4 regions of the Parendozoicomonas sp. 2304DJ65-17 genome follow, and region 1 is predicted to be linked to each of the others. Evidence: predicted binding sites of a transcription regulator. Region 1 holds the regulator's gene; each other region holds the start of a gene.
What was found. The regulator PhoB, encoded in region 1, activates phosphate uptake and scavenging genes when phosphate is short. The targets are predictions, from matches to a motif close to TGTCATANNNNTGTCANA.
Positions count from the first base shown of each region.

Region 2: a site for PhoB is predicted at 2,423-2,440, ahead of ACY2RR_RS07380 (bifunctional metallophosphatase/5'-nucleotidase). Genes of this name have one in related genera too.
Region 3: a site for PhoB is predicted at 1,849-1,866, ahead of ACY2RR_RS22615 (ABC transporter permease subunit). Genes of this name have one in related genera too.
Region 4: a site for PhoB is predicted at 2,935-2,952, ahead of ACY2RR_RS22120 (alkaline phosphatase). Genes of this name have one in related genera too.

Region 1 covers NZ_JBYVJV010000007.1:219,258-224,420, reverse strand. The annotation lists gene ACY2RR_RS17810 (H-NS histone family protein) at 1-194, shown strand, start outside; gene phoR (phosphate regulon sensor histidine kinase PhoR) at 201-1,529, opposite strand; gene phoB (phosphate regulon transcriptional regulator PhoB) at 1,600-2,292, opposite strand; gene ACY2RR_RS17795 (hypothetical protein) at 2,398-2,994, opposite strand; gene ubiA (4-hydroxybenzoate octaprenyltransferase) at 2,995-3,876, opposite strand; gene ACY2RR_RS17785 (chorismate--pyruvate lyase family protein) at 3,873-4,544, opposite strand; gene ACY2RR_RS17780 (HU family DNA-binding protein) at 4,803-5,078, shown strand.
Region 2 covers NZ_JBYVJV010000002.1:528,107-533,269, reverse strand. The annotation lists gene ACY2RR_RS07395 (hypothetical protein) at 1-333, shown strand, start outside; gene rimI (ribosomal protein S18-alanine N-acetyltransferase) at 395-874, shown strand; gene ACY2RR_RS07385 (hypothetical protein) at 931-2,322, opposite strand; gene ACY2RR_RS07380 (bifunctional metallophosphatase/5'-nucleotidase) at 2,463-4,367, shown strand; gene ACY2RR_RS07375 (carbonic anhydrase) at 4,360-4,962, shown strand; gene ACY2RR_RS07370 (DUF2947 domain-containing protein) at 5,121-5,163, shown strand, end outside.
Region 3 covers NZ_JBYVJV010000013.1:66,533-71,695, reverse strand. The annotation lists gene ACY2RR_RS22630 (hypothetical protein) at 1-224, opposite strand, end outside; gene ACY2RR_RS22625 (glutathione S-transferase family protein) at 441-1,037, shown strand; gene ACY2RR_RS22620 (DeoR/GlpR family DNA-binding transcription regulator) at 1,034-1,720, opposite strand; gene ACY2RR_RS22615 (ABC transporter permease subunit) at 1,922-4,186, shown strand; gene pstA (phosphate ABC transporter permease PstA) at 4,220-5,163, shown strand, end outside.
Region 4 covers NZ_JBYVJV010000012.1:91,393-96,555, forward strand. The annotation lists gene rlmD (23S rRNA (uracil(1939)-C(5))-methyltransferase RlmD) at 1-62, opposite strand, end outside; gene ACY2RR_RS22115 (substrate-binding periplasmic protein) at 295-1,062, shown strand; gene ACY2RR_RS22120 (alkaline phosphatase) at 1,115-2,698, opposite strand; gene ACY2RR_RS22125 (transporter substrate-binding domain-containing protein) at 2,982-3,794, shown strand; gene cysM (cysteine synthase CysM) at 3,841-4,764, opposite strand; gene ACY2RR_RS22135 (response regulator) at 4,895-5,163, shown strand, end outside.

The DNA of each region.
Region 1 (5,163 bases):
AAGATTTCGGTCAGACGATGCCTGGCGAAAAGAAAAAACGCAATATCAAACGTTTCCTGTTTGAATATCAGGATGGTGATGGCAGTGTCCATCAGTGGGAAGGTTCACTGACTGGCCGAGCTCCTAAAATCTTTCAGGATTATCTGCAGCGCACCGGCAAAGAAAGGTCGGATTGCATCATCGAATCGCGCTGAGTCTTATTAAGCAGCCTTTCTTACTAAGCGACTTTGAGGAAAGTGACAGGTAAAACTGCTTCCTCTTCCTGGTCTGCTTTTTACCATTAGCGTTGCATCGTGTCTGAGCAGCACATGTTTAACTATTGCGAGGCCGAGTCCTGAGCCTCCGGTTGATGCGTGTCTGCTCTTGTCTATTCTGTAAAAGCGTTCTGTCAGGCGGGGAATATGTTGAGGCTCAATACCGATGCCGTTGTCCTTGATTGACAGGTAGCCAGTATTAAGCTCAACAACCCACTTCAACTTAATAGAACCACCATTCGGCGTGTATTTAACGGCGTTAAATACAAGATTTGAAATAGCGCTGCGAAGTTCTTTCTCGTTGCCCAGTATTTCAGTTCCTGATTTACAGGACACCTCAATCGTATGACCTCTTTCTCCGCTAAAGGATCGTGCATCTTTTGCAATATCATCCAATAGTTCAGCAACAGGTATAGGAGTGAGATCCTGCAGACTATCGGCTGTTTCCAGTTTTGAAAGAATCAACAAGTCCTCAATGATATTTGCCATTCGGTCTGATTGACTCTGCATTTGGCCAAGAGCTTTAGGCAGCATTGGAGGAGGTGGTTCAGGCATTAAAACAAGACTGTCGGAAAGTGTTTCCACATAACCTGAAATCACAGTTAACGGTGTTCTCAGTTCATGAGAAACATTGGCAACAAAGTCTTTTGTCATTTGCTCAAGCTGGAATACCCGGGTGTTATCCCGCACAACCAGAAGGCGATTGTTTGGACCATAAATTGTGATGGAGTAGAGCAGCCTCTTCTCGGCAGAAACCGGAGAAGGGAGCATTAATGGTTCCTGATAGGACTCACTTTCAAAATAACGTGCAAAGCGCGGGTGTCGAATCAGGTTGGTAATCTGCTGACCTACATCATCAGGATTACGTAGACCGAGAATATGCTCGGCTGCTGGGTTCCACCATTCGATCTGGCCCTGGTCATTCGTAAGAACAACCGCATCTTTAAGAGCAGTTGTGGATTGCTGGAAACGATTAATAACTGCTTTAAGTCGGTTGCGTGCACGTTCCTGTTTACGCATCAGGCGGTACATGCCGTCGAACATTTCTCCCCAAAGGCCATGGCCGTTGGGAGGCTCTATAAGTTCAGAGGACGAGGAGGAAATCTCCAGCCAGCTAATCAGCTGAAAAACATTTTTCAGAGTCCAGACAAGATAGGCTCCGCAGCCGATCAAGATAATAGGAAGGGTTTGTCCGGTTAACAGTCCAATCCCAAGACAGGCACCCAGCATCAGAACCAGGCGCTTAATAACTTCAATTTGCCAGTTATGGTTCACATTTTATCCGGTCTTATTATGTCAACAAATCCATTGTGTATCCGGCTCGGCCTCTGGCCGAAAACTCCGGTTATACCTTCATGGAAAAACGGTATCCCGTGCCCCTTACCGTTTGGATCAGTTTCTCATGATCATTGCCGAGAGCTTTGCGCAGGCGACGAATGTGTACATCAACTGTTCGCTCTTCAACGTAAACATTACCCCCCCACACATGGTCAAGCAACTGACTTCTGGTGTAAGCCCGTTCCTGGTGAGTCATAAAAAACTGGAGTAAGCGGTACTCAGTTGGTCCCATTTCAGCAGGGGCGCCATCAATGGATACCCTATGACTGATTGGGTCGAGCATTACGCCCAGAACCTCAATAGGTTCGCTCTGGCCAGCAGTCGCGGTTCTGCGTAAAACAGCTTTTAAACGTGCAACAAGCTCTCGTGGGGAGAAAGGTTTGGTGATGTAATCATCTGCACCACTTTCCAGCCCCTGAATCTTGTTATCTTCTTCGCTTTTTGCGGTGAGCATAATGATGGGGGTAGCAGACGTCAGCTCATCACGCTTAAGGCGTCGGGCCAGCTCAATGCCGGTAACTCCTGGAAGCATCCAGTCCAGAAGAATAAGGTCTGGCTTTTGGTCCACGATTAAGGCGTGAGCCGTTCTGGCATCCTCTGCCTCAAGGCAGTGATAACCAGCCATTTCTAGAGCAACGACGATCATCTCTCTGATTGGCGCTTCATCGTCGACTATGAGAATTTTGCTGGTTGTTGTCATGGCTCAGAAGATTCCCCCTTAGGATCTGCCCTGAGAATTACAACGCCTCAATGTTACAGTTAAATGACAGAAACTTATAAGCACGAAATTAGTTATTTTTTATGGTCATTTAAGGACGACCGGGAGAGTACCAAGAACTTTGTAATGGCGCTTCGTGGAAGGCTCCTCGCAAACCCAGTACTTTCGCAGTTTTTTTATAACTTTGAAGGTTTTTTTGTTTTCTATCTGAAAGGTATCCCCCGGAGATAAATCATTCAGGGTTTTACCATTCACCGGTTTTTTTAGAGACTGTAGATGGTTGTCGTGACCGCTGCTGGCTCTAGGGTTGATGCTGTGCTTCTGAAGGACGTGTGTTGTTTGCTCATCCAAAACCTCCAACGCAAGAAGTTCATGAAGCTTTTGGCGATAGTTGGCTTTCCATTCTTCACCATGAGGAGCCACCTTTCTTCCGTATTGGTTCCAGGTATGCACATGGGCAACCTCATGGGCGAAAGTAATAAGAAACTGCACCGGTTCAAGGTTACAGTTCACACTGATTCTGTGGGGTAATCCACGAGTGGCTGGTCTGAAGTCCCCCAGTTTGGTTTTTCTAGGGCGTGAAATGCGCATCTGAATATTGTCATTTACCAGCCAGCTGACACAAAGGGATTCTGTACCATCGGGGAGGTAAGGTGCCAGCTGTCGGGAAAGTTCTGGATTCATTTATACGGTTAGGCAGCGATCAACAATAATGCCGGTAAGAACAGCCAGCCCAGCCCAGTGGTTTGAAAGAAAGGCCTTGAAGCACTCGTCACGGTCTCGGTTCTGGGTCATACGACGCTGGTGGAAAAACACTCCAGTCATTCCGGCAAGGCCAAGATAGTAAGCAACCCCGGAGCTGGTAATCAATCCGGTAATAACCAGTATTCCCAGAGTGAGTCCCTGTAAAACCTGAATGATCAGATTGTCATATTTACCGAAAAGAATGGCGGTAGATTTAATACCAATCTTCAGGTCATCGTCTCTATCTACCATTGCGTATTGAGTATCGTAAGCGACTATCCACAACAAACATCCGGCAAACATTAGCCAGGCAGTAGGAGCAACCGTTTCAGTTTGTGCAGCCCAGGCCATTGGGATTCCCCAAGCAAAAGCCGCTCCGAGCACAAATTGTGGAAGGTTAGTAAACCGCTTCATAAACGGATAAATAACCGCCAGAGCAGCACCGGCAAATGAGAGCTGAATGGTTAAGGTATTTGTCATTAAAACCAGAAGAAAAGAAGCCCCCAGCAATACAGAAAAGAGCAGCAGCGCTTCTTTCTCTGAAATCTTGCCTGTTGCCATGGGGCGATTTTGGGTGCGTTTTACGTGACCATCAAGGTTGCGGTCAGCAAAATCATTAATCACACACCCTGCGGAACGCATCAACAGTGTGCCCAGGGAAAAGATAATCAAAAGGCCGAAGTCCGGCCAGCCATCAGCTGCCAGCCAGAGTGCCCAGAGTGTTGGCCACAACAGCAGAAATGTACCGATAGGACGGTCAAAGCGGGTGATCTGAATATAATTTTCTAACCGGGTAGATACAGATGTTGGCATGCTGCTCATACGGGCAGAGCTCCCGCCATAGTCTGATCGTTTTCCATGAAGTCTTCTTCAGGTAAAAAGTATTCGCAAACAGCAAGAGGTTTGTGATTCAGGGTGAAAAGAGACCTGCGCCCCCAAATATCTTCGTGTGCAGAGTTTATTGTACGGGTCAGCTCTATAGGGCCGCGCTCAAGGTTTGGTTGAGAAAAAAGAAATGCACCAAGGGGGCGATCCTTCAAAAACAGAAGTTGCCGGTTTTTCCCCTCCAGGCTTGAAGCGGGCAGAATACTTCTGGCGAACACCTTGGGTATTCCGTTGCAGAGCAGAGTGACTTCTCGGATGCTGGCTTGCTCCCTCTGGTTCATGGAGAGGAAGTTTCGCTCATCCAGAGTCGGTCTGTCCCAATCATGGAACATAACCTGCACTTCGAAAGTGCCTGGAAAGGTTTTTTTGAGTCGGGCGGTCAGCGATCCTGTATCCAGAAGCCAGTGTTTCCAATGTTCAGGAATACTCCACGGCAAAGTATCCGTGTCATACCAATGCTGTTTGTCCAGATTAAGAGGGCGAGACGGCATAGTGTTACTTACTTTCTCCAGCGCATCCGAGCCGTATTTTGCCGCAGCATGAGGGATAAAGCACGCTGGCGCAAGTATTTGTACGTGGCGCTTTCGTGCTTTTTTAGAAAACATTGCACATCAACGATTGTGGCTATCTTTATGGTTTTTGTATGTTTTTTGTTCAGGGTGGCGTTTTTAGCCCTATATAAGGTGATAAATGGTATTGCCCTTCAATAAACGCTGCTTTAAGGTTGATTCCAGTGCTGGCACTTACACAGCCTAAAATGCTAATTAAGTTAGTGCTGCCTGTTCTCGGTTGTGAGCTCTGGATGAGCTCTCCAGGGAAAACAATAAAAACAATCATAAATAAAACGGATTCGAGAGGGAGCTATGCGCAAGCCCGAACTTGTTGCTGCTATTGCAGACCAGACAGACCTGAGCAAAGACAAAGCTGGTCAGGCACTGTCAGTTATCATCGAACAAATTACTCAGGCGCTGGAGCGTCAGGAATCAGTTAACCTTATCGGTTTCGGTTCTTTCACTCAGCGTGCCCGTGGTGCTCGTACCGGTAAAAACCCACAGACCGGTGAGGCTATGGAAATTCCTGCCAGTAACACTGTTGCTTTCAAGCCTGGTAAGGCCCTGAAAGAAGCTGTGAACAAGTAATTTGTTCCCTGTGCTGGCACGTGTCTCTCACAAATAGCCTCTTGCCAGCACATTAATACTCCTCCCTGTTATTCTTCTATTTTCC
Region 2 (5,163 bases), on a different contig from region 1:
CAGGCTGGAGTTTTTGCATGGCCCATTATTCCAGACACAACGCCTGTCGATCGGAAATATGCCAAAGAAGCAGTCCGTTGCTTTTTGACTAACCAGTTTGGTTTACAACGCAGAAAAACCATTCTTCTGTTTGGCCGCAGCAGCAGTGCAAATCTTTGGAGTTATTCCGAAAGCTTTGAGGAATGCCGAGGCGTACACACCAAAGATGGTGTCAATTATGCAATCACCTGCAGCCTGGGAGAGATGATGGGTATCCCGGAACTCAAGGCTGAAGCCTGGACTAATATCAAAGGCCTGCGTAAAACATCATCGCCAGCACCTGATGACAAATAATACTTCTGGTATGAGTTTATCTTTTTCATGATTTTGAATTACAGACATTTAATAACCTTCCATGACCATTCATAACTGGGCCGATGGCTACAGCCTTCGCCCAATGACAGAAGCCGATATTGATTCTGTTCACACCCTCGAATCCACCACCAGCCCTCACCCGTGGACGCCAGGCATTATCCGAAATTGCCTGACAACAGGAGATCGCTGCTGGCTTCTCGAAAAAGATGACGTACTCGTCGGCTATACCGTCACCATGGTGGCTGTAGGTGAAGGGCACATTCTGAATATTGCCATTACTCCAGCCTTCCAAAGGCAGGGCTTAGGCCAGCGATTGCTGGATTTTCTTATTCAGGATTTGGCGGAACAAAAAGCAGAAATTCTATTTCTGGAAGTACGGGCTTCCAATTCCTCGGCGATTGAGCTTTATCTGAAAAATAATTTTACCGAAGTTGGCCGCCGGAATAATTATTATCCCTGTCCCAAGAATGGCCGTGAAGATGCTTTGGTTATGGTGAAGGACTTATCGTTCCAAATGTAAGAACAAGGGCGGAAAGAATGAATTCTTGCCGCCCTCATTCAATCTAGGGGGCGTTCTCAATTAATGTAAAACGGTACGTAGTCCTGCAACTGCCCATCTGGCAGGTCGTAGCATTTCCGCTCAACTCTTTCACAATCTTCATTGTATTTGGGCAGCACCCAGTGGTTAAGGCGAGTCTTCTGCGGATTATTTAACAAGTACTTCCAGCTATCCCTGCCATCGGTGTATGAAAGCAGAGCGGCGTAAGAAATGCCTGAGGTCCAGCCACGGCTGAAGTACCACATCTGGCTGCGATTCTCCTGACCACGGCTCAAGCAAGGCGTCATTCTTATATCTGTGTTGCCTTTGGTTAAGCAGACATCTTCATTGCTCTCTTCAAAACCTTTATTGAAAATTTGCTTGGTAACCAGATCATGGGCCCACTGCTGGCTGCTCTTACCGGGAGTACAGTACTGCAGGCTGACAAGCTTGACCGTGACATAGCCACTACCGCTCTTGTCAGGAACCTGAGTGGTCTTGGCTTCCAGACAAAAATTATCATCTGTACGAGCCTGCTTCAGCGCAAACCAGGCCGCTTTCTTACTGATCGCCGGGGTTTCCGGTTCAGGCTGCGGTTGTGGTGCTGGCTGAGGGGTCGGCTGCGTTGGAGTTGGACTGGGTTTCTCACCTTCTGGCTTCGTCTCAGGTTTGTTTTCCGGAGTTGTTGGAGTAGGTGTAGGCGTTGGACCTGTTGGTGTAGGACCTAGATCTCCGGGTTTAGTGGGCGTTGGCGTCGGTGTAGGGCCTGTCGGTGTTGGGGTAGGAGTCGGTCCCGTAGGCGGAGGCGTTGGCTTCGAAGACCCGCCAGCTTCACAGTTTGGCTGCTCTACAGTTGAAGCGCAGACCTGATTACATTTTTCCGCCCAGGGAATGGTGTAACACCAGTTAGTATCTCTGGGGTTCTCATGCACCCACTGGAAGCTTCCTTTCCAGACACCCATTTCCAACTCAGAAAAGTGTCCCACAACAGAAACGGTACTAATACGACCAGTCCCTTCCTTATAGCGGTACAGCAAGCCTTTGTTATCAAAGTCCCAGCTTTGGGCTTCATTGACAGAGTCATAACATTCTCTGACTGACAGGGTTTCGCCACTGTAGAAAGAGCTTTCACGGGTCAGGCACCAGGGAGACTCATTTTTCTCAACATCCTTGGTCACACCGATAAGCTGATGATTCTTCCCCAGAGTCCAGAACAAGGCTCCTTCGTAAGTACAGACACCATCAATCACTTCAATAACTTCGCTGCGATCCTCTCCCGCATCTGGTTTTAAAACCAGGCAGCTGGTCGGACTATCCGTCGCACGTATCTGAAAAGCGCTTATGGTGTCTGAATCCGTTGGAGCAGCCTGAGTCATCGATGAGGCTACAAAGGATATTGCAAGCCAAAGACAACCGGTTAACCTGTTCATGGATATACCTTCCCTGATGATTCTTTTTAACTCCCGACTCTCCTCACTATAGCCAGTAGGTATTTACCCGGAGGGCATATGCCCAGTACACTTCTTCCAGTGTCACCAATTTGTCGCAGTTACTAATAAAGATTATAAAAATGACTCTACTTCAGCGCTTTTTTCTGGTCGTAAGCCTGAGTTTCTCCTCCTTGCTTATGGCGGCAGGACAACCTTTTACAGTTCTGCACACCAATGACTGGCAGTCCCGCCTGCTGGGGTTTGGCCCCAACACCGAATACACCCCACAAACCATAAACGATGATAAAACCATTGGTGGCGTGGCACGGCTGGCAACCCTGATAGACCAGCGCCGCAGTGAGCTTGGTGGCCAACCCGTGTTGTTACTGGATGGCGGTGATATCAGCCAGGGAACGTTATTCCATACTCTCTACCGGAAACATGCTCCGGAACTGAGACTGATGAAGCTGCTGGGCTACGATGCCCTGACTCTGGGCAACCATGAATTCGACTTCCGCCCGGATGGCCTCTCACAGATGCTGGATGCAGCCAGAAATCATCTGGACGAGATACCCGCCATTATCACCTCCAATCTGGAACTTCCCCCTGCCCAGAAATACCTGCAGGACAACGGCACCATTCAAAAGTGGAAGATTATTGAGAAAAACGGCATCCGCTTTGGCCTGTTCGGCCTGATTGGAAAAGAAGCCGACGAAGTGTCCCCCAATGCCAAACCAGCAGTTTTCGCGGAGCAGATTGCCACCGCCAAGTTTATGGTCAGGTTGCTGAAAGAAGAGCAAAAGGCTGATGTGGTGATTCTTATGTCCCACAGCGGTGTGGTTAAAAATGAAGACGGCAGCTGGGGCGGCGAAGAAGTTGAATATGCCCGTCAGGTGCCCGGAATCGATGCCATTGTTGGCGGCCATAGCCATACAGCTCTCCACGAGCCCATCATGATTAATGGAACTCCTGTACTGCAGGCTGGCTCCGATACCCGCTACCTTGGGGAAATCTCCCTTGAGCTGAAAGACAATGGCAAAGTTACCGTCAAAGGCTACAAACTGCACACCATTGATGACCAGATTATTGGTAAAAACGCTGTCACTGAAAAGGTGAACGCTTTTAAAGCGCTGATTGACCAGGAAGTGATGGCGGGCAGCCCGTACAGCTTCAACCAGCCTTTGGTCAAAACCCCGAAAACCCTGACACGAGCCTATGAAGATCATGCTCTCGGTAACCTTGTCGCTGACGGCATTCGAAAAGCCACTGACAGCGATGTAGCAATGACTACCAAAAGCCTGATCCGTGCTGATATGCTGATGGGCGATAGCGGCATCCAGTCAGTTTCCGATATCTTCCGCCTGCAACCTCTCGGCGTTGGCAACGATAACCAGCCTGGTTACCCGCTAATGAAGGTTTGGATGAATGCTCAGGAACTACGCGGGCTTATGGAAATCATGTCCTTTGCCTATCTCATCAAGGGTGATGACTATTTCCCACGCTTCTCTGGCCTGCGTTTTACCTATAATAAAATGCGCCCACCTCTTGATCGCATCACCTCTATTGAGCTTGGCTCCCATGAAACCGGGTTCACTCCATTGGATCTGACAGACACAACCCGCCTCTATAGTTTTTCTGCGTCCAGTTATGTCGGCAGTTTTGCCTGGGTGATGAAAGATCTCAGCTATGGGCTGGTAAACATTACCCCTAAAGATAAAGACGGTAACCCCTTGCCAGATCTGAAACTGAGCATTGTAGACAGGCTTCCTGCCGAAGAAGGGTTGCAGGAATATAAGAATTGGCAGGCTCAGCTGGACTTCTTTGCCAACCTTCCCGACACAGACGGGGATGGTATTGCCAATATTGTGCTAAACAAGAACGTAACAGAACCCCGTATGCAGGCCATCAGCAGTTTTAAACCTGACGACCTGTTACGCAATGCAACGTGGATATTATGGACGGTTACAGGCCTCCTGTTTACGATCCTGCTTATAATATTCGTTATTGGTTTTCGGACTATCGGGCGCACTAAAAAGAATGGATGAGATAAACGCACTCCTGAAACAAAACCGCGCATGGGCTGATGAGCGGGAAGAGAAAGAGCCTGGTGGCTTTGCCCGGCTGGCAAAAGGTCAATCTCCGGAATACCTATGGATTGGCTGTATCGACAGCCGCATGCCTGCAGAACAACTGACCGGTCTGGAACCTGGCCAGATGCTGGTTTACCGGAATATCGCAAACCTTGTGAACCCCGCTGATAAGAGCTGTATGTCAGCCATTCAGTTTGCGGTGGAAGTTCTCAAGGTGAAAAACATTATTGTCACCGGCCACACTAACTGTGGTGGTGTGGCAGCAGCACTGAAGAAAGAGGCAGACGGAACTCTTGAAGAGTGGCTGACACCTCTTCACGAACTCTGTGACCATCACAGTGAACAGTTGGAAAGCCTGCCCAATGAATCCGAACAGGCTGAACGACTCTGTGAACTCAGCATTGAGCAACAAGTACTAAACGTTGCAGATAATCCTGTTGTGCAAAAAGCCTGGAAAAACGGGCAACAGCTCTCTATTCATGGCTGCGTGTATGATGTTGCTACCGGTGAATTGCGCTCTCTGGGCATTCGGGTCAGTAACTCAAACTAATATCTGAAGCCTGTTCACTACCTTCTTAGAACCTGTGAACAGGCTCTGATTTCCAAGCAAAATCAGACTCTATCTGATAAAGTTCCCTCCACAGCTGACCTGCCCAATCTGCCATTACGGTTCTCCATTCAAGGTTTTCCATCCAAGATGCTTCACAAATGAAATACATTCCCCTGTCCGATTACAAAAACACCTGGATCT
Region 3 (5,163 bases), on a different contig from region 1:
CCTTGAGGAGGTGCTACTCGCTCTCCATTTATTGTGAGCACTTCTGTGAGAGTGGGAATAAGAGCCTTTTCGGTTTCTGATGGCGATGAATCTTCGAGACGAACTATATCGTGAGCAGATTGGAACATTGCCCGACTGACACCGTTAGAGAATGAACCATCGACAATCCGTGCAGACATTGTTTGGAAGACTTCTTCAGGGTTTAGCTCTTTGGTGGTACTCATATCTCCCATCTCTTTTTCAACTGGAGGTCTCGAAGAGGAGAAGAATGATGTGCCGTTCGATCGGGAAAATATGTTCATAGCCCTGCAATCTATAACTGTGAATATTGAATGGGATTGACAGCAAAAAGATTGAGACTGCAGGAGAAAGTTGGTTTTACTAACAGGCATGTCTCTGGCACTGTGACAGGGCAATAAAACTAAGAAGTGGAGCGAAATATGAAAATTTACGGCGATATCAAGTCCGGCAACTGTTACAAAATCAAGCTCCTGACTTCATTTCTGGATATCCGCCACGAGTGGGTTGCCCTTGATATTATGAAGGGTGAAACCCGCACGCCGGAGTTTTTGGGGAAAACATCATCAGGAAAAATTCCACTTCTTGAATTGGAAGACGAGCGTTGTCTGTCAGAATCAAATGCCATCCTTAATTATTTGGCTCATGGCTCAGACTTCCTGCCGCAGGATCCATTTGTTTTGGCTAAAGTGCAGCAGTGGCAATTCTTTGAACAGTACAGCCATGAACCCTATATTGCTGTTGCGCGCTACATCAATGTTTACCTTGGTATGCCTGAAGACCGAAAAGATGAATATGAGAACCTTCAGGAAGGTGGTAACAAAGCCTTGAGTGTTATGGAGCAGCAATTGCAGCAGACACCATTTCTGGCTGGTGAAAAAATCTCTACGGCTGATATTTCCCTTTACGGCTACACCCATGTTGCCCATGAAGGCGGCTTTGATCTGAATAAATACCCTGCTATTCAAGCCTGGGTAAAAAGAGTTCAGGCGCTCCCCGGCTATACCGGTATGAATTAACTGACTATATGATCAATATCATCGGCATGGCAGATTCTTGCGAACCCTGTCTTGCCGTACTTTGATTTATCACATAGCAGCACAGACTGTTCAGAGGATTTCATCATCATCCTTTTTGTGGCTGTGTTCATATCATTACTGTCCCACACGCCGTTCTCTTCATGGAATCCATTACAGGAGAAGAAAAATGTCTTCGCCTGAAAGTTGGAGATCTGCTCAACAGCCAGAGAACCAAGGTAAGCACCGTATTTCTCTGAATAGATACCACCAATGGTGATGGTTCTGATTTCCGGCTTGGATACCAACTCAAATGAGATGCGTACGGAATTTGTGATAACAGTCAGCATTTGATTGGGAAGTTCTTTAGCCAGATACCAGCTGCTGCTACTGGCATCCATCATAATCACGTCTCCCCGGTTGATATGTTTCAGCGTTTTACGGGCAATAACTGTTTTTTCTTTTACGTTCTCGTGCTGACGATGACCAAAAGCCCGCCCCATATCTTCCCCGGCAAGAGAGACCGCACCACCGTGGCAACGTTTCAGTAGTTCCTGTTTTTCCAGCAGACGCAAATCCCGGCGAACGGTTTCAATAGACACATCAAACTGTTCAGCAAGATCATTAATATTCGCGGAGCCAAGGTGATCAACACGATTCAGAATATTCTTTTGGCGGCTGTTCAAAACAGAAAACTCGTAAGGTGGTTGCAGGATAACTCCCTGAAATTAAAGACATCATATGGCAACTGCCTTGTTTAGTTTTTGCTCTGAAGCATTTCGGTAACAGGAATCACGTTGAAATGTGACAACCCTGTAACATAAATGTCATATAAGCCGGTTAATGTTCGCCCATACAAAGGATTCAACCGGCTAAAACAAGAATCTATGAGCGAACAAAGTATGCAATCGGCACCAGATGTCAGCTTCGACACGCCGGCTATTCTGCGTTATCGCAACATGCGCAAATTGAAAGATCGTACCGCCCGTTATGGCATTGCCACGGGCGGCCTTGGCGTTATTGCGGCAATTCTCCTGATCTTTTTCTATCTGCTTTATGAAGTGATGCCACTCTTCCAGTCAGCGGAAGTTAAGGTTGAGCACAGCTATGTGCTGCCAGCAACGTCTGCAAAGAGCCTGTATCTGACGACTGAAGAGCAGGCGGAGATTGGTCTTCAAATCGACAGCAATGGTCAGGCTTTATTCTTCGATGCCATCAATGGTTCTGAGAGACTGAAAAGCCAACTGCCAGTTCCTGCTGGTGTAAAGGTGGTTTCTGTTTCTGCCGCTGCTCCTGGTGAAAGTTTGCTGGTGGCAGGATTGTCAGATGGCTCGGCCATTATTTTCAAACACGACTACAAAACTACATGGCCAAACGACAAGCGCCTGATCACTCCATCTCTTGTTTATCCTTACGGAGCTGAAGCTATTGTTCTGGCTGAAGGTAAGCCACTTGAGCAGATCGCTGTAAGAGATTCGGAAGAACAACTGATTCTGGCCGGTTCTCGCGGAACTGAGCTTTACATGGTGCGTTTCACCAAAGAAGAAGACTTCCTTACTGAGGAAGTAACCCTTGAGCGTGAAGATGTCACTCTGCCATATGTGAGTGAAAGCGCACGAAGCCTGTTGCTGGAGCCAGATCTGCACTGGCTTTATGTGTTGTCTGGCAAAGATACGCTGACCCAGATTGATATCCGTTCCGGCTTGCCTTCCGTGGAGCAGGTGATTGAGTTAACTCAGGATGCTGCCACAGTAAACGATCTCACATTCCTGCTGGGTGGTATTTCCCTGTTGGCAGGTGACAGTGAGGGTCGTATCACCCAATGGTTTATGGCGCGCAATGAAGCCGGTAAAAAGAAGCTGACTCAGATTCGCAGCTTTGAGCAAGGCAGTGCCGCCATTGTTCAGATTGTTCCTGAACATCGTCGTAAAGGTTTTATTGCTCTGGATAGCGATGGCGTTATCGGCCTTTATAACACCACAGCCAGCCGCAAGGTTCTGACTGTTGATGTGGCCGAAGATGCTGTGACTTCCATTGGCGTTGCTCCCCGTGCTGATGCACTGTTGCTGGGAACCTCTTCTGGCATGACCTTCTTCTCCATGGATAATGAGCATCCGGAAGTATCCTGGAGCGCTTTGTGGGAAGAAGTCTGGTACGAATCCTACGATGAGCCTGAGTACATCTGGCAGTCCTCAGCATCAAACAATGATTTCGAACCAAAGATGAGTTTGATGCCTCTGGCCTTTGGTACTTTGAAGGCTGCTTTCTACGCCATGTTGCTGGCAGCACCACTGGCAATTTGTGGTGCGATATACACCGCTTACTTTATGGCTCCAGCCATGCGCCGCAAGGTGAAGCCGGTTATCGAATTGATGGAAGCCCTGCCAACTGTAATTCTCGGTTTCCTTGCTGGTTTGTGGCTGGCCCCTTTTATAGAAAATAATCTGCCCGCCATATTCAGTCTGCTGTTATTAATGCCTGTTGGTGTGCTGCTGTTTGCATTCTTCTGGGATCGTTTGCCATTGAGTATTCGTGGTCGTGTACCTGATGGTTGGCAGGCTGGTTTGTTGATCCCTGTTGTTCTGGGTGTTGGCTGGTTGTGTCTGGCAATGAGCGGAACTCTGGAGGGTGTTTTCTTTGCCGGCGATATGCGTACCTGGATTACCCACGATCTCGGTATCAGCTACGACCAGCGGAATGCTCTGGTAGTCGGTCTGGCGATGGGCTTCGCCGTTATTCCCACAATTTTCTCTATTGCTGAAGACGCCATCTTCAGTGTGCCCAAACATTTAAGTTATGGCTCTCTGGCTCTGGGAGCAACTCCCTGGCAAACCCTGACCAAGGTCGTTCTGCTGACAGCCAGCCCCGGTATTTTCTCAGCAGTAATGATCGGCATGGGCCGCGCTGTGGGTGAAACCATGATCGTACTGATGGCAACCGGTAATACACCAATTATGGATGCCAATATTTTTGAAGGTATGCGCACTCTGGCAGCGAACATCGCTGTAGAAATGCCGGAATCTGAAGTGGGCAGTTCTCACTATCGTATTCTGTTCCTGGCCGCGCTGGTGCTGTTTGTCTTCACCTTTGTTGTGAACACAATGGCCGAGCTGGTTCGTCACCGGCTGCGTCAAAAGTACAGCTCCCTTTAATCTGCGGTAAGAATGAACGACGGTAATAAAGATATGAAAATAACTGTCAAAAGCTGGTTTAAAAGTGGTTCACCGTGGGTTTGGATGAACGCTGGCGCTGTATCTATCAGCCTCGTTATGGTCATTGGTTTGCTAGCGTTGATTGCAGCGCGTGGTTTAGGGCACTTCTGGCCTTCTTCCATCATGACTGCCGATTACATGGTGCCTGGCCAGAGCAGTCGTGTAGTTATGGGACAGTTGGCAGATGATGAAGAGATTCCTGTTCAGCGTCTTATAGACGCGGGCTTTACTGGACTGGATAACCAGGAACTTGTCACACGACAGCTTCTGAAAGTTGGTAACCGTGATGTGACCGGCAGTGACTTTGCCTGGGTTGTTCAGCCTTGGCTGGAGAATGTTCAGTATCCGGAAGATGCCATTGCTCTTGAGCGTCGTGAATGGGGTAACTTCTACGGGTTCCTGAAAGAAGTGCGTGAAGGTGAATCTGTCGTAGCTTCCGGCTCCGAAGCCTGGGCTGCACTGAATGCCAGTATGGATCGTGCCCTGAATATCTACGATGAAATCCATAAGATTGAAAAGAAAGATATTGGTGCGATTAACAGCAAGCTTGAGCGCCTGCGTCTGGAAGAGCGTGGTTTGGAACTGCGTAATGAAGCAACACCTGTTGCGCTTGCAGATATTGCCAGTCAGCGCGCTGAACTGGACGCTGAATACAAGGTGCTGGAGAAGCAGCTTGGTGACCTTTATGTGTCGTTTACTCGCGATAACGTTCTGGTTGAAACCCTTGATGGGCAAACCGTAGATATTAACGTTTCCAAAATTGTGCGCGCTTATCAGCCAAATGCCATGGGTATAGGCGGCAAGATTGCATTCTATGGAAGCAAGGTTTGGGAATTTATTGCTGACGATCCTCGTGAAGCAAATACTGAGGGCGGCATTTTCCCAGCCATCTTCGGTACCGTAATGATGGTTATTAT
Region 4 (5,163 bases), on a different contig from region 1:
GCACTGTTTCGCGTTCGGCGGGAGGAGACGAAACGATTGGATGGATTACGCTTGGTTTGCATGTAAATAAAGCAGACAGACAGAAAAGACCCGCATTGTATAGTCTTCTGCCGCTTCTGTAATGAAAAAGGTAACTACCCAATACCTTCACAGTGACTGTTTTTCATTAATTATTTATCATTTTTGCCACTGACCTCACACTTTAACAAGGGTTAACCTCCCTTTTACCCAGCACAACTGTATGATCCAGCCACAAATGGACTTAGCGCAAAGAAACTGCTGCGGAGTACCCGAATGTACTCACCCCTAACAGCTCTTGCCCGCAAATCCCCCCCACTCGTGCTCCTGTTAACTGGCACGTTGGTGTGGCCTGCGGCTGCAGAGCAGGCTCAGCCAAAGCTGATCACACTGTGTTCAGACTCATCCGACTGGCCACCTTACACCATGTCTGACAATGGCAAGGCCAAAGGCCTGTTCGTAGATATTGTGAAACAGGCAGCCGATCTTTCTGGCTTTTCTGTTCGAGTTATTCCCACCAGCTGGCCACGATGCCTAAGACAGACCCTGCAGGGAAAAGTTGATGGAATTCTCCCCATAGCAGTGACAGAAGAAAGGCTAAAGCTTTTTCACTTTCCTGAGGATGCCAGCAAAACCGAGCAATCTCCAAATATGCTTGGCCGTGCCAACTATATGCTGATCATCCCTTCCTCCATTAATCTATCAAAATATTCGCCCGCTTCTCCCCCTCAGCCTGTACGCATTCCCTATGCCTATTCATTTTCTAACGAAGTGGCGCAATACGATCTGGATATCGATACCGGTTTCCAGAATGACAGAGTGGCATTAATTGATCTGGTACGCACAGGGAAAGGGGCCGTGGTTATTTCGAAAACATCAGCTGAACACTACAGCCAGCAGGATTTTTTCAAAAACAAATACATCATCTACCCGGAAGTGATTTATCAGCAACAGTATTATCTGGCCTTTTCCCGTAACAGCAAGATGACAAATCCTGAGAAGGATAGATTCTGGAAAGCTATTGCCAAAGTAACAGTCAAATAAAAAGCCCCACCATATTGTTGCAACTGATGGGGCTTTCCATTAGTAGAACGACTTACAGAGCGTTCTTCAATTTCTGACCAATATCGGTGTGATGATTCATACCATCAAAGGCTTCAATCACGTCTTCAGGGCCGTAACTCATAACAGCAACAGGGGTACTTGTATGAGTTCCTGTACCCCAAACAACATTCTGCTGCTCAGCCAGCTCACGAGCCAGCAGGTTCAGGTGAATATCATCCCCATACACGAAGAAAGCACGGAAATCAGATACCTTAGGCAGAGTTTTGCTGGCCAGGTACTTGTGCCCTTCGGTCATGTAAGGGTTAGGTGCACGCTGGAGAATACGTTCAGCCTGCTTCTCACTAATTGAGAAAGGTCCGGTGTCGGCCACAACCTGTGCAAAAGCAGCTGGAGTCTGCTGATCTTTTGGCAACTTACGGAACTTGCCCATAATGCCGTAGAAGCTTTCGGTCTGCTTGTACATGTTGTCCAGAATTTCTGGAGCACCGAAGTTGAAGTTAGGCTTGTAATCACGCTTGGCAAAACCTTCACCTGGCAGCTTCTGAGCCTTTGGCAGGTTAGCCGCAGAGTAACTGAAACCAAACGAACCGGTTTCATGGTCCGCAGTTACAACAACCAGAGTATCATTGCGCTTGCTGGCCCACTCATACACAGCCTCAACGGCTTCATCAAACTTCAGCATTTCATGCAGCATGGTTGCTGCATCGTTGCTGTGAGCCGCCCAATCGATCTGGCCACCTTCAACCATCAGGAAGAAACCGTCCTTATCTTCAGAGAGAATATCCAAAGCTTTCACAGTCATTTCTTTCAGAGTTGGCTGAGTGCGCTCTTTGCTGTCTTTGGTTTTGGTGTAAGCAATACCGTCCATCATGCCAGAGTAAGCAAACAGACCAAGCACCTTGTCATCATCGGCTTTTGCCAGCTGATCGCGATTAAAAGCCAGGGTGTAACCGGCTTTCTGTGCATCCAGAAGCAGGTTCTTCTCATCCTTACGCTTGGACTTGATCTTGACGCTGCCACCAGTCAGATCAACCACCTGCTTATAGGTGTCACCTTTTTCGTTAACAGATTTAGGAATCCAGTAGCGAATGCCACCAGACAGCATGACATCCACACCAGTTGCCAGCATATCTTCGGCAATCTGGTTTTCCATGGATCGGTGTGGCTGGTGAGCGGCAAAGGAAGCCGGTGTCGCATGGGTCAAACGGGTATCAGAAACCAGACCGGTCGCCTTACCCATTTTCTTAGCTTTTTCCAGAATAGTTTCCGCAGGGTTTCCGTCTTTATCCAGACCAATAGCTTCCGATGGAGAAAGCTTTCCAGTAGCCAGCTGACTGGCTGAACTGGCTGAGTCAACCACCACAGAACCGTCCGGGTAAGTCATGGACAAACCCATCGTGCCGGCATTCACCAGGCGGGTCATAGCCGTTTCACCATTGTCATAAATGGAACTTGGTGCCAGGCGGGCGTAACTCTCCAGCATGCTCAGCTGCTGTGGCCCCATACCGTCGCCAATCATCAGAATGACATTTTTCGCTTTACCGGTTTCTGCGAACGCACCGGAGGTTGCTGCCATTGCCAGTGCAACAGCGCAAAGATTTTTTTTAAACCCCATTTTATTTGTTCTCATAGAGGTGGTGATTGTTAGTTGTGCCATTGACTTTCGGGAATTTACATACCGTTTATCTAACGACAAGTGACAGATAATAGAGTTTTTTGAGAAGATTCCTACCACAAATATCAATAGAAAGGGGTTTATTCACAACTCTTTATGAGCTCCTTCAGCTTTGGTCTGCTGAGTTCAACGTGAAATAACAACCCTTCAGAAACCCAACAAACATAACTCTGACCAGTATCAGATTTATGACACAAAGAAAAACAAGCCAACGGAGTTCAGGATGTATTGGCGCAGTCGCAGTTTGGTCATCGCAACAGCTATTTTCTCATTGGTCAGCCTACAGACACAGGCAGCATCCCCGAGGGAGACCGTGCAGCTATGCATAGACAACTCCTATTGGTTTCCTTTCACTCTGATGAAAGACTACCGGGCAGAGGGCGTCTTTATTGACATGATAAAAGAGGTTGGCGAACGAACTGAAAAACGCATTGTTGTTCGCCCTACCAGCTGGTCCCGCTGCCTGCGCATGGCCAAAAAGGGGAAAGTTGATGGCATCCTTGGAGCTTCCTACAAGGATGAGCGAAACGAGTGGATGGAATATCCAGCCGATGCTCAGAAGGGCAAGTCTGAGGAACACAGTATGAGCCTGGTTGATTATGTTATTGTCACTCCAATCAACAGTTCCTACACATACGATGGAAATCCGGCCACTCTTCCTGGCCCTGTACGAGTACCTCGCTCTTATTCCATTGCAGAGGATCTAAAAAAGAAAAATGCGCCTATAAAAAACCGCTTCGCCACAGACCGAAGCGCCTTGGTTGACCTGGTACGATTAAACACCGGCTCAGCCGCCCTTATGGGTAACATTGCCGAACAATTCCAAAACAACAAGTTTTTTAAAGGCAAATACACCATTCAAAAGGTCAAGTTGAAGTCGAAGAATTATTACCTAACTTTCTCCAGGAAAAGCTCTCTAAGCGAAGAGACTCGCACCGTACTGTGGGATGCACTGCAAAGTGTACGCGAAGATAAAGACCTGATGAGTGTTTTCTACAGCAAATACCTTGATGAAGCAGAAGAAAACGCCAGTTAATTGAACCAATGAAAACGCCGGGAGTTCATCCTGGCGTTATTTCTACTCAGCTAAATACCCCTGTGGAGAGGTAGCGATCTCCCCTATCACAGACAATCGCCACTATCGTTGCATCCCTCACAACCCTATCGATTGCAAGAGCTGCTGATACAGAACCTCCTGACGATACACCACAAAAAACACCCTCTTCTTTAGCCAGCGCCCGCATGGTTTGCTCTGCTGCCTGCTGCTCAACATCCATAATTCGATCAACTTTCGATGCATCAAAAATGGCCGGCAGGTATTCTTCCGGCCAACGTCGTATACCAGGAATACTGGCACCATCAGCTGGCTGTAAACCGATAATTTCAATATCAGAATTCTTCTTTTTCAAAAATGAAGAAGTCCCCATAATCGTGCCTGTCGTCCCCATCGAACTGACAAAGTGTGTCACCTGCCCCTGGGTCTGCTCCCAGATTTCAGGTCCCGTTCCCTGAATATGGGCCAAGGGGTTATGCTGGTTACCAAACTGATCCAGAACTACACCCTCCCCTCTTTTCTCCATTGCCAGAGCAAGATCACGAGCCCCTTCCATTCCTTCTTCTTTGGAGACCAGAATCAACTCAGCCCCATAAGCGGTCATGGCCGATTTGCGTTCTTCGCTCATATTGTCCGGCATAATCAATTTGATGGAGTAACCGCGAATGGCTGCGACCATTGCCAAAGCAATACCAGTATTACCACTGGTCGCTTCAATCAAACTATCCCCAGGGCTGATGCGTCCAAGATTCTCAGCCTCTCTAATCATGGAAAGCGCCGGGCGATCTTTTACAGAACCTGCAGGGTTTTGCCCCTCCAGCTTCAGCAAGACAACATTATTTCTGTCAGTGGTCGCCAGTCGCTGTAAGCGCACAAGGGGAGTATGGCCGATCAGAGTCTCAACAGTCGGGTAAGAGAGTGAACTGCGATCATTTTCTTCTTTTGGAATCATTCCAGTGTCTTGTTTACTGTTCTGTATTTGTTGAAGACATAGTAACGGTCTTGGGCTAAAGACTTGTATACTGCTTTTTCATATAAATAGAAAAATAACGAATAACAATACCAGACCCTGGAACCCGACCATGACCCAAATGTACAGGGGGTTAAAACACCACATACTGAAAGCCGGGCTTATTCCGGTACTGATTCTGTCTTTGTCTCTGGGCATTTTATCTACCGTACTGGCCCTTTATCAGACCAATTCAAACTTTGAAGATCAGGTTCGAACCTCTGCCAGCCAGATTTCTTTACTGGCTACTACTGCTATAGAGCTGGATGACCAACATACAATACAAAAGGTTGCCAGAGCTTCTTTGCAACAGAATGGTCTGCGCGGCCTGCGCATCAGTAA